Regions from separate parts of the Roseovarius sp. SK2 genome, predicted to be linked through region 1. Evidence: riboswitches for the same ligand, from Rfam matches in the RefSeq annotation. Region 1 holds a riboswitch; each other region holds the start of a gene.

Region 1 (3,266 bases):
TGGCGAAGATCACGGTGAAGGCGCCGGGGACAAGGCGCAGGAGCATGGGCAGTTCGATCACCCGGAACATCGACCAGCCGTCGATGCCCAGGAGGGCGGCGAGACGGAAACGCTCGGCGGGAATTTCCTGCCAGCCCTGCAGGACAAGGCGGGTGGCCAAGGGCAGGTTGAAGAACACGTGGGCGAGGACGACGCCGTGCAACCCGTAGATCTGCACCGGGGGCAGGCCGAGCGTGCCCAGGGCCGCGCTGACCCAGCCGCCACGGCCGAAGACCTCGATCAGGCCCAGAACGGCGACGATCACCGGCAGGATGAACGGCGCGCCCAGAAGGGCGATCAGCAGGCTGCGGCCCCGGAACCGGCGGCGGGCGAGGGCGCGGGCGACGGGGATGGCCAGCAGCACGGAAAACAAGGCCGAGAGGGTGGCCTGTACCAGCGTGAAGCGCAGGGCGGCCCAGTCGGCGGCGTTGAAGCCGCGCCCGGTTTCGGCGCGCAGGGCGACGGCCAGCAGCGCCCCGAAGATGAGCGCCGCCACGAGGGCGGCGGCGCTCCATCCCGGTCTGGCGCTTAGCGGCTGAGCGCGTTCAGCCATTCATCGAGCGCGGCATCGCGGGTGGCGGCGGCTTCTTCGGCGCTGAGAAGCAGGGATTTCTCCGGTTGGATCAGGGTGTCGAATCCTTGGGGCAGGCCGTCCTCGAGCTCCTTGGCGGGGTACATCCAGTTGGTCGTCGGGATAACGGACTGGAAGTCCTGGGTCAGCATGAACGCGAGGAACTGGTCGGCCAGTTCGGGTTGGTCGGTGGAGGCCAGTTTTCCGGCCACTTCCACCTGCATGTAATGGCCCTCGTCGAAGGCGGCGGCGGTCTTGCTGTCGTCCTCTTCGGCGATCAGGTGGTATGCGGGCGATGTGGTGTAGGAGAGCACCATGTCGGCCTCGCCTTCGAGGAAGAGACCGTAGGCTTCGGTCCAGCCCTTGGTGACGGTGACGATGTTGTCCGAAAGCCCCTCCCAGATTTGCGGGGCCTCGTCGCCATAGGCGGTCTTGACCCACATCAGCAGACCGAGACCGGGGGTGGAAGAGCGCGGATCCTGGATGACGATGGAGGTGTCGCTGTCGGCCAGAGCCTTGAAATTGCTGGGCGCGTCCATGTCCTTGTCGTGGACGAAGGCGAAATAGCCCCAGTCGTAGGGCAGGAAAACCGGGTCGTCCCAGGTAATCGGCAGATCGAGGTCCGGGGACTGGCCGTGCTCGGCGAAAAGGCCGGTGTCCTTGGCCGCGGCGATCAGGTTTGTGTCGAGGCCGAGGACGATGTCGGCATCGGTATTCTGTCCCTCCAGCCGGACGCGGGCGAGAAGGGCCGCGCCGTCCTCGACGCCGACGAGGTTGAGGTCGCAGTTGCAGTTGGCCTCGAACGCCTCTTCGATCTGCGGGCCGGGGCCCCAGTCTGCGACGAAGCTGTCATAGGTATAGACGGTCAGTTCGGGCGTCCCGCTTGAGTCCTGCGCCATCGCGGACGTGGCGGTGAGCAGACATCCCGCAGTGAAAACAAGGCGTTTCATGGCATCCTCCCTTTCGGCAGGGGGCGGCGCGATGCGGGTGCATGACCTTCCCTCCGCCGGTGTCAGCCGGTTCAGGTTCAACGGGTTTGCTATGTGCATCTCAGTCGCCGTGTCTGGGCCGGTCGACACCCCGAGGTTTCAACAGGAACGTAGGGGCAAGCCGGGGAAGGGACAAGGTGAATTGGCGAATCGGAAGGTTAATGCTGCCGGAAGGCCCGAAATGACGTCGGTATCGCGTCGGTATTCGGGTGGTATGGCAACGGTGCCGGTGAAGTGGAGGGCCGGGTAAACGTGCCGCGCGGGGATGCGGCGGATGAGGAACAGGTCAGCGACTGGTGAGAGGCGGCGAGGTCCCGGGGCGAGCCCGGGACGGGGTGCGCCAGGTTTCGTCGCCGAGACGTGCGCGTGGGCTTTCGCCCACTCTACAGGATCTGGAAATCGTTGCGGTCGTAGCCTTGCAGGTAGAGCAGCGCGGTGAGGTCGCCGTGGTTGATGCGCAGATCGCATTCGGCGGCGACGGAGGGCTTGGCGTGGAGCGCGACGCCGCTGCCGGCGCGGGCGAGCATGCCGAGGTCGTTGGCCCCGTCGCCCACCGCCAGCACGTCGATGTCCGAGATGTTGAGGCGGGTGGTGATATCGGCGAGCGCCTGCACCTTGGCCTCGCGCCCGAGGATGGGGCGGGCGACGTCGCCGGTGAGCTTGCCGTTCTCGACAAGCAGCGTGTTGGCGCGGTTCTCGTCGAAGCCGAGAAGCGTGGCGATATGCGAGGTGAAGGCGGTGAAGCCGCCCGAGACGAGGGCGGTATAGGCCCCGTGGGCCTTCATCGTGGCCAGCAGGGTGGCGCCGCCGGGCATGAGGGTGATGCGGGTGTCGAGGACCTCTTCAATGACGTCTTCGGCGAGGTCTTTGAGCAGCGCGACGCGTTCCAGAAGGGCGCCTTCGAAGTCGAGCTCGCCGTTCATGGCGCGGGCGGTGATGTCTTTCACATGAGCGCCGACGCCGGCCTCGTCGGCCAGCTCGTCGATGCATTCCTGGCAGATCATGGTGCTGTCCATGTCGGCCAGAAGCATGCGCTTGCGGCGGTTTTCTGACGGTTGGACGACAAGGTCGGTGCGCAGGGTTTGCAGGTTGTCCCAGACCTCCCACTGGTTGTCGGGGAGCGCGGCCATGTCGAACTCCGCCGCCTCGTCGGGCGCGAGCCAGCGGGCGTCGAACCCGCCCCAGGCGTTGCGCAAGTTTTCGACCAGTGCCGGGTCGAGCGTGCCCGGAGGGGCGATGAGGGTTGTGGTGAACATGGGGCGTCTCCGCTTTGCGCTTGGGATGCGGCATAGCGCAGGTTGGTGCGGGGTTCTAGGTGGGGGCCGCGCGACTCCATCGCGATCTCTACTGCGTTGGTCGAGTGTCGTCAGCGTATGTCGACGGATTCGTTGGGCAGTGGACCGCTTGCGAAGTAACGCCCTAGTAAGCGGCCATATTGTTGTGTATCGCCATATACGTTGCCAACCCGCAGAGGATCAACGATAGCCCGATCACGGTCCATACAAGGATTCTCGACGACAAACTGGTCCCGGCGCGTTTCTGCACGAAGGTTATCAATTGCCCCAGAATGATCTCCACTGTGGCGTCCTCATTCAGCCGATGTTTTGATGCCCATTTAGCTTCATTTTAGTAAGCAGGCTGCGGTGCGATTCAACCATTAAGCGCAA
Region 2 (3,266 bases), on a different contig from region 1:
CCGCGTGACGGCTTGTGCCCAGCGCTCAGAGTCTCCGATTGATCAAGACGCTCAACGCCAGACGAACCGGCAATCGTAAAGCACGCCGAACACGCCACGCTTGCATACCCGCACGCGCTCGCCATTGCGCTCGGGCTCTGGCTTCGGCTGGCTTTGCAGATATGCCTGGTACTCGGTCTCGCTTTGCTCGCGCAGGGCGGTGATTTGCAGGTCGTCGAGATATCCGCTGGCCGGAAAGCCCTGTTCCGTCTGCCACGCAGAGATAGCCGTGCGGGTGTTCGGGCCGAACACGCCGTCAGCCCCGCCCGGATCATGCGCGACCAGGCGCAACCGGTTCTGGATTTCTTGCCGTTCGCTGCGCGACAGCTCCAGCGCGGCCTCTTTCTCTTCGGTGGCGAGTGCCGAGGGGGCCACCCGCGCCGTCCCAAGGTCCTCCGGCTCCGTCGCAAGCGGTTCGGACGCCACGATGGTGATCTCGCCCACCGTCGTGGTCGAAAACGTGGCCTCATAGGTGGTTTCGGTCCCACTTACCGAATAGGGCGCGCACTCTTCCAGAGCCACGGCGGCATCCAGAAACAGCCGCCGCTGGACTGCCGACTGCGCCTCGTCGCCCACATGCCGGGGTATTCCCACCAGCAGCCCCGCGCTGTCCAGAACGAAGCTTATGGTAACGTCTTCGTCGCTCTGGGTCTCCGAAGTGGCTTGGAAGCAGGCGGCGATCTGCTCCCGAAGCGGCGGTGCCGCCTCGGGCATGTCGTTCCCCGGCGAGGCGTCGGTCTGGGCGGAGTCTGCCTGGGGCGTCACCGGCTCTGGCAATACATCTCTCGGCGGCACTTGGGCCGTTGGTTCACGGTCCTCGCCATCCGCCGCACCGGCGGCGGGGTCGGCGCGATCCGCATCGGAGCCTGTCACGCCGCTCCCGTCACTCCCTTGCCCGTCCACCACCGGCTCATCCAGCGGCGTGGTGGTCGTCGCTGGCGGCTCCGGCAGCGGCTCGGTGCCTTGCGTCTGTCCCATCGCGCTGCCTGCCGAAAACAGCAGCACCGCGCAGACCGAAATCATGGCCCGGCCCCGACAATTCAATGTACCGCGTGCGCCTTTCACGACATCATCCTCCATGAAACCTTTCGCAGAATAAGGCGTGCGACCGACAAAAGGTCAAGGCGGGGCGCGAAAATCAGCCAACCCGGCGGCGGCACAGTGCCACCTGCCAATGACAACGCATCAGGCCCACCGCCTGCCGGACCTCGCCAGTTTCGGCATCACCCGTTGCAGCAGCCGCACAGCTGATCTATCAATGGGCCAACACGACGCCCCAAGCAGCACCATATGCGGGGGCCATGAATTCATCCGTCGGGGGGCCCAACAGGGCTGAGAGGTGCGCGCACCGACCCGTCGAACCTGATCCGGGCAATACCGGCGTAGGGAACGGGTAGAGTGTGCAACCAAGGCACAGGCTCATTCTTACGTTGGTACGCCCCAAGACATGGAGACGCACCAGTGAATCGGCTTTCGAAAATACACAGCCTTTCGGGGTCCGCATGACCGCGGTGACCGTCATAGGGGCCGGTGTCGCCGGTCTCTGCGTGGCCCGCACGCTTCTCGATCGCGGCGCCGAGGTGACGCTGGTGGATCGCCACGCCACGCCCGGCTCGCATGCCTGCTCATGGTGGGCCGGCGGCATGCTCGCCCCCAACTGTGAAGGCGAAAGCGCCGAGGAGCCGGTCGTGCGCCTTGGGGCCGAGGCCGCCGATTGGTGGGCCGCGCAGACAGATTGCGTCCAGCGGCGCGGCTCTCTCGTGGTCTCGCCCGGGCGCGACCGCGCCGACCTTGCGCGCTTTGCCCGCCTGACGACCGGCCACCGCCCCCTTACCGGCCCCCAGATCACCGAGCTGGAACCCGACCTCGGCACCCGCTTCCCCCGCGGGCTTCATTTCGAGAATGAGGCGCATCTTGCCCCCCGCGCGGCACTGGACGCGCTTCGCGACAGTCTGAGCGCCGACGGTGCCACCTTCCGGCAACAAGAAGCCGATCCCGACGCCCTTGCCACAAAGGGGCTGACGGTTGACTGCCGCGGCTTTGCCGCGCGCGACGCCCTGCGCGATCTGCGCGGCGTGAAGGGCGAGATGCTGATCCTCTCCTGCCCCGACGTGACCCTGTCGCGTCCGATCCGCGTACTGCACCCCCGCGTGCCGATCTACATCGTGCCGCGCGGCGACGGCATGTTCATGCTGGGTGCCACGATGGTCGAGGGCCGCGCCGGGCGCCACGTCACCGCCCGCGCCATGCTGGAACTGCTCAGCACGGCCTACGCGCTCAATCCGGCCTTCGGCGAGGCCGAAGTGGTCGAGATCGGCGTCGACAGCCGCCCGGCCTTTCCCGACAACCTGCCCCGCATCCGCCGCGACGGCAACCTGATCCGCGCCAACGGGCTTTACCGCCACGGCTTCCTGCTGGCGCCCGCCCTCGCGCGCATGGTCGCGGACCTGATCCTTCACGACAAAACACCGGAGGTTTCCGATGAGATTGCAGCTTAACGGCACATCCGTGGACGCCGAGGTCGCCACCTTGGCCGACCTTCTTACGGCCCGGGGCTACGGCGAGGCCAAGGTGGCGACAGCCGTCAACGGGACGTTCGTGCCCGCGCCTTTGCGCGCCGACCACGCGCTTGCCGAGGGTGACAGCATCGAAGTGCTGGCCCCCATGCAGGGCGGCTGAGCCATGCGCAACTTTTACGGCACCACGCTTGCCAACGGCTTCATGCTGGGCACCGCGCAATACCCCTCACCCGCCATCCTGGCCGAGGCGTTCCGGCGCAGCGGTGCCAGCGTCGCCACCGTGTCCCTGCGCCGCGAAAGCGGGCAGGACCGCGCGGGCCAGGATTTCTGGAACCTGATCCGCGATCTCGGCGTGCATATCCTGCCCAACACCGCTGGCTGCCACAGCGTCAAGGAAGCCGTGACCACCGCACACATGGCGCGCGAGGTGTTCGACACGCCCTGGATCAAGCTGGAGGTCATCGGCGAGGAAGACACCCTGCAACCCGATGTGTTCGGCTTGGTCGAGGCCGCGCGCATCCTGACCGAGGACGGCTTCCAGGTTTTTCCCTACACCACCGAGGATCTCGTCGTGGCGGACCGCCTGCTCGACGCCGGTTGCGAAGTGCTGATGCCCTGGGGCTCGCCCATCGGCTCGGGTCTGGGCCTGAACAACATCTTCGGCCTGCGCGCGCTGCGGGCGCATTTCCCCGACGTGCCGCTGGTGAT
Region 3 (3,266 bases), on a different contig from region 1:
CATCAGACGACCGCCAGACGCCGTGATGGTTCTGCTGATAGAGCAGGTCCGCATCGCCCGGCGCGCGCATGATGTTATGCACGCAATGCCCGGTCTCTCCGCCGCTCGGGGCGGCGGGATGGTCATGCGCGCCGCAGGCCTCGGCATTGGACAGCCGGTTGCGCCGCTCCCAACTCGCCCCGCCATCCTCGCTGGCAAAGACCCCGGCGGCGGAAATCCCGATCCACTGCTTTTGAGGCGCGCCGGGGTCGAACACGATCGTGTGCAGGACAAGCCCCGCGGCCCCGGGGTTCCAGTCCTTCGCCGATGGATGCTCGGTCAGTGCATCGACCCGGCACCATGTCCGACCGTGATCCGCGCTCTTCAGCAGGGTCGCGGGCTTCGTCCCGGCATAGAGCACCCCGTGCGCGAACCCCAGCGACCAGACCTGTTCAAAGGCGTCATCGAACGGCAGCGGCGCGTCGGTCCAGCCGATCATCTCGGCAAAGCCCGGATCGTTCGCCGCCCAGTCGTCCATCTGCCCCCGCGTCAGACGCTCCAGCGTCCAGGACCGGCCCCGATCCTCGGACCGCCACACGCCCGCCCCGTAAAACGCACCGCCACCCCCGGCCCAGATCGTGCCGGTGTCGGCATCGCCCGCCATGTGGTTGATGCACCAGCCGTCGCAATGCGGGCCGGTGACGTCCCAACTGTCGCGGCCCGCGTCTGCGGACAGGATAAAGGCACCCTTTGTGGTGCCGACAAGAAGGCTGACACTGGGGGAAGACATGGCACGGGGCTCCGCTTGGTTTGGCAGAGCCTACCACGTCCCGCCGCGATTCCCGAGAGCGGGAACCGGCCGATCCCGATCCGTCAAAGACGGTCTTGTTCCCATCGGGCAAGAGGCCCCGGATCAGGTCCGGGGCAGGAAGCGGCCGATACGAAGGTCACGCCCATAACCCGGCGAAATGATGCGTCGGTCCATGCCCGGACCCGACATCCAGCGCCCCGGCCCCGGCAATCGCCCGCGCGACATAGGCCTTGGCCTCGGCCACCGCCTCGGGCAGAGGTTCTGCCCTCCCGATCCGGGCCGCCAGCGCAGCCGACAGGGTGCATCCCGTACCGTGGGTGTTCCGCGTCGCCACCCGCGCGCCCTCGAACCAATGCACACCGTCCGCATCGGCCAACACGTCCGGGCTGTCCTCGCCCACCAGGTGCCCACCCTTCAGCAGCACCGCGCCACAGCCCAGCGCCCGCAGCGCCTGCACCTGTTCTGCCATCGCTTCCCGCGTCGCCGCCTCGGCGCAGCCCAGCAACGCCGCCGCCTCCGGCAGGTTCGGCGTGATCACCGCCGCCTTCGGCACCAGCGCCTCGCGCAGCGCCACCACCGCGTCCTCGGCCAGGAGCGATGCGCCTCCCTTCGCCACCATCACCGGGTCCAGCACCACCGGCACGTCCGGCAAGGCGTCCGCCACCGCCCGGGCGATCTCTGCCGTGGCGATCATCCCGATCTTCACCGCGTCGATCCGCACGTCCTCGGCTACCACCCGGATCTGGTCGGCCACGAAGTCCGGCGGCACCAGATGCACGCCCTGCACGCCTTGGGTGTTCTGCGCCGTCAACGCCGTCAGCGCGGCCATGCCATAGGCCCCGTTCGCCGAGATCGCCTTGAGATCGGCCTGCACGCCCGCACCGCCCGACGGGTCCGAGCCCGCGACCGACAGGATGTTGGCGATCCGGCCCTTGGCTGTGTTCCTTGTGTCGGGGGTCATCCGGCTCCTTTCGCGGCGTCGAAAGGCTGGGTCCGACCGGCTCCGGTCGCGCCTTCCTCCGCCAGCATGATCTGGGTCAGGTTCAAAGGGTGCATCTCAGCCCGAAGGCGCCCCTGGCTTGTGCCGAACGATAGGCGCAGTGGCCCGCCTGTCAACCGCAACCGCGCCGGCGCAACGCACGCTCCGTTGATCCGGCCACCTGCAAAAAACCGCACCGTCGCAATACCACTTGAATACCGACGTGATACCGACGTTCGGATTCGCCTTCTCGGGTCCCGTTAACCTTTCGATTCGCTTCAGGGGGTTGGAAGCCTTCGCCACAGGGGCTATCTTGCTCTCTTGCACCGCCCGGAAGGCAGAACTCGACATGGTCAAGCCCAAGATCAATCCAAACTACAAGGTCGTCGCCGAGAACCGCAAGGCGCGGCACGACTATGCCATCGAGGACGATCTGGAATGCGGCATGGTGCTCGCAGGATCCGAGGTCAAATCCCTGCGCCAGAAGACCTCCAACATCGCTGAAAGCTATGCCGCGGTCGAGGATGGCGAGCTGTGGCTGGTCAACAGCTACATCGCCCCCTACGAACAGGCCGTGCCTTTCGGTCACGAGGACCGTCGCCGCCGCAAACTCTTGGTTTCGCGCAAGGAAATGGCGCGTTTGTGGAACGAGACCCAGCGCAAGGGCATGACCCTCGTGCCGTTGGTGATGTACTTCAACGACCGCGGCATCGCCAAGATCAAGATCGGCATCGCCAAGGGCAAGAAGAACACCGACAAGCGCCAGACCGAGGCCAAGCGCGACTGGAACCGCCAGAAGCAGCGGCTTTTGCGCCACGGTATGTAAGCGCGTCGGATTGCACCCTCTGCGGGTGCTGCGGCTTTTGCTATCCTCCCCCAGTTCCAAACGCGACACGCGGGATAGCACGGGGAACCGGGAAGCATGGACTTACTGATCAGCCTCATTGCCGGCGCCATCGGCGGCAACATTGCCGGCGGCCTTTCTCCCCGCCTGAACCTGGGCGTTCTGATCAATTCTGGTGCCGGTGTTCTCGGCGGAGCCCTGGGCGGCCATGCCCTTGGCTTGCTGGGCTTTGGCGGCCTTGCGCAGACCGCGCCCGACAGCGCGACGCTCGACCCCACGGCACTGACGACGCAACTGGCCGCGGGCGGTCTGGGCGGCGGCGCCTGCCTTCTGGCAGCTGGTCTGCTGCGCAATCTGCTGGGCCGCTAAAACGGGAAACAGCACACCCCGTCCGCTTGCACTGTCCGGCGTCCCGCGCTACGTCATTGGCAACGGTTTCAGGGGGCTGTCATGGCAAACGACGATCCGAAAACACTGGTATCCACCGATTGGCTGGCGGCGCATCTCAATGATCCTGACCTGCGAGTCCTTGACGCCACCTACTTCCTGCCGGGCATCGACCGCGATGCAAAGGCGGAATACGATCAGGCGCACATCCCCGGCGCCCGGTTCTTCGATATCGACGATATTTCCGACCATCGTTCCGACCTGCC

Evidence for each region. A riboswitch is a leader RNA that binds a small molecule or an ion and turns the genes downstream of it on or off. The one in region 1 is predicted to bind thiamine pyrophosphate.
Region 2: another riboswitch for thiamine pyrophosphate. It lies ahead of PVV74_RS21380 (FAD-dependent oxidoreductase); the one in region 1 lies ahead of thiB (thiamine ABC transporter substrate binding subunit).
Region 3: another riboswitch for thiamine pyrophosphate. It lies ahead of thiD (bifunctional hydroxymethylpyrimidine kinase/phosphomethylpyrimidine kinase); the one in region 1 lies ahead of thiB (thiamine ABC transporter substrate binding subunit).

What each region holds. Positions count from the first base shown of each region.
Region 1 covers NZ_JARAMK010000007.1:145,725-148,990, forward strand. The annotation lists gene PVV74_RS14405 (thiamine/thiamine pyrophosphate ABC transporter permease ThiP) at 1-592, opposite strand, end outside; gene thiB (thiamine ABC transporter substrate binding subunit) at 568-1,560, opposite strand; TPP riboswitch at 1,592-1,703, opposite strand; gene serB (phosphoserine phosphatase SerB) at 1,983-2,855, opposite strand.
Region 2 covers NZ_JARAMK010000015.1:67,630-70,895, reverse strand. The annotation lists gene PVV74_RS21385 (peptidoglycan-binding domain-containing protein) at 52-1,062, opposite strand; TPP riboswitch at 1,345-1,445, shown strand; gene PVV74_RS21380 (FAD-dependent oxidoreductase) at 1,542-2,537, shown strand; gene thiS (sulfur carrier protein ThiS) at 2,521-2,718, shown strand; gene PVV74_RS21370 (thiazole synthase) at 2,722-3,266, shown strand, end outside.
Region 3 covers NZ_JARAMK010000003.1:264,599-267,864, reverse strand. The annotation lists gene PVV74_RS08290 (WD40/YVTN/BNR-like repeat-containing protein) at 1-769, opposite strand, end outside; gene thiD (bifunctional hydroxymethylpyrimidine kinase/phosphomethylpyrimidine kinase) at 927-1,751, opposite strand; TPP riboswitch at 1,788-1,876, opposite strand; gene smpB (SsrA-binding protein SmpB) at 2,119-2,595, shown strand; gene PVV74_RS08275 (hypothetical protein) at 2,692-2,982, shown strand; gene sseA (3-mercaptopyruvate sulfurtransferase) at 3,064-3,266, shown strand, end outside.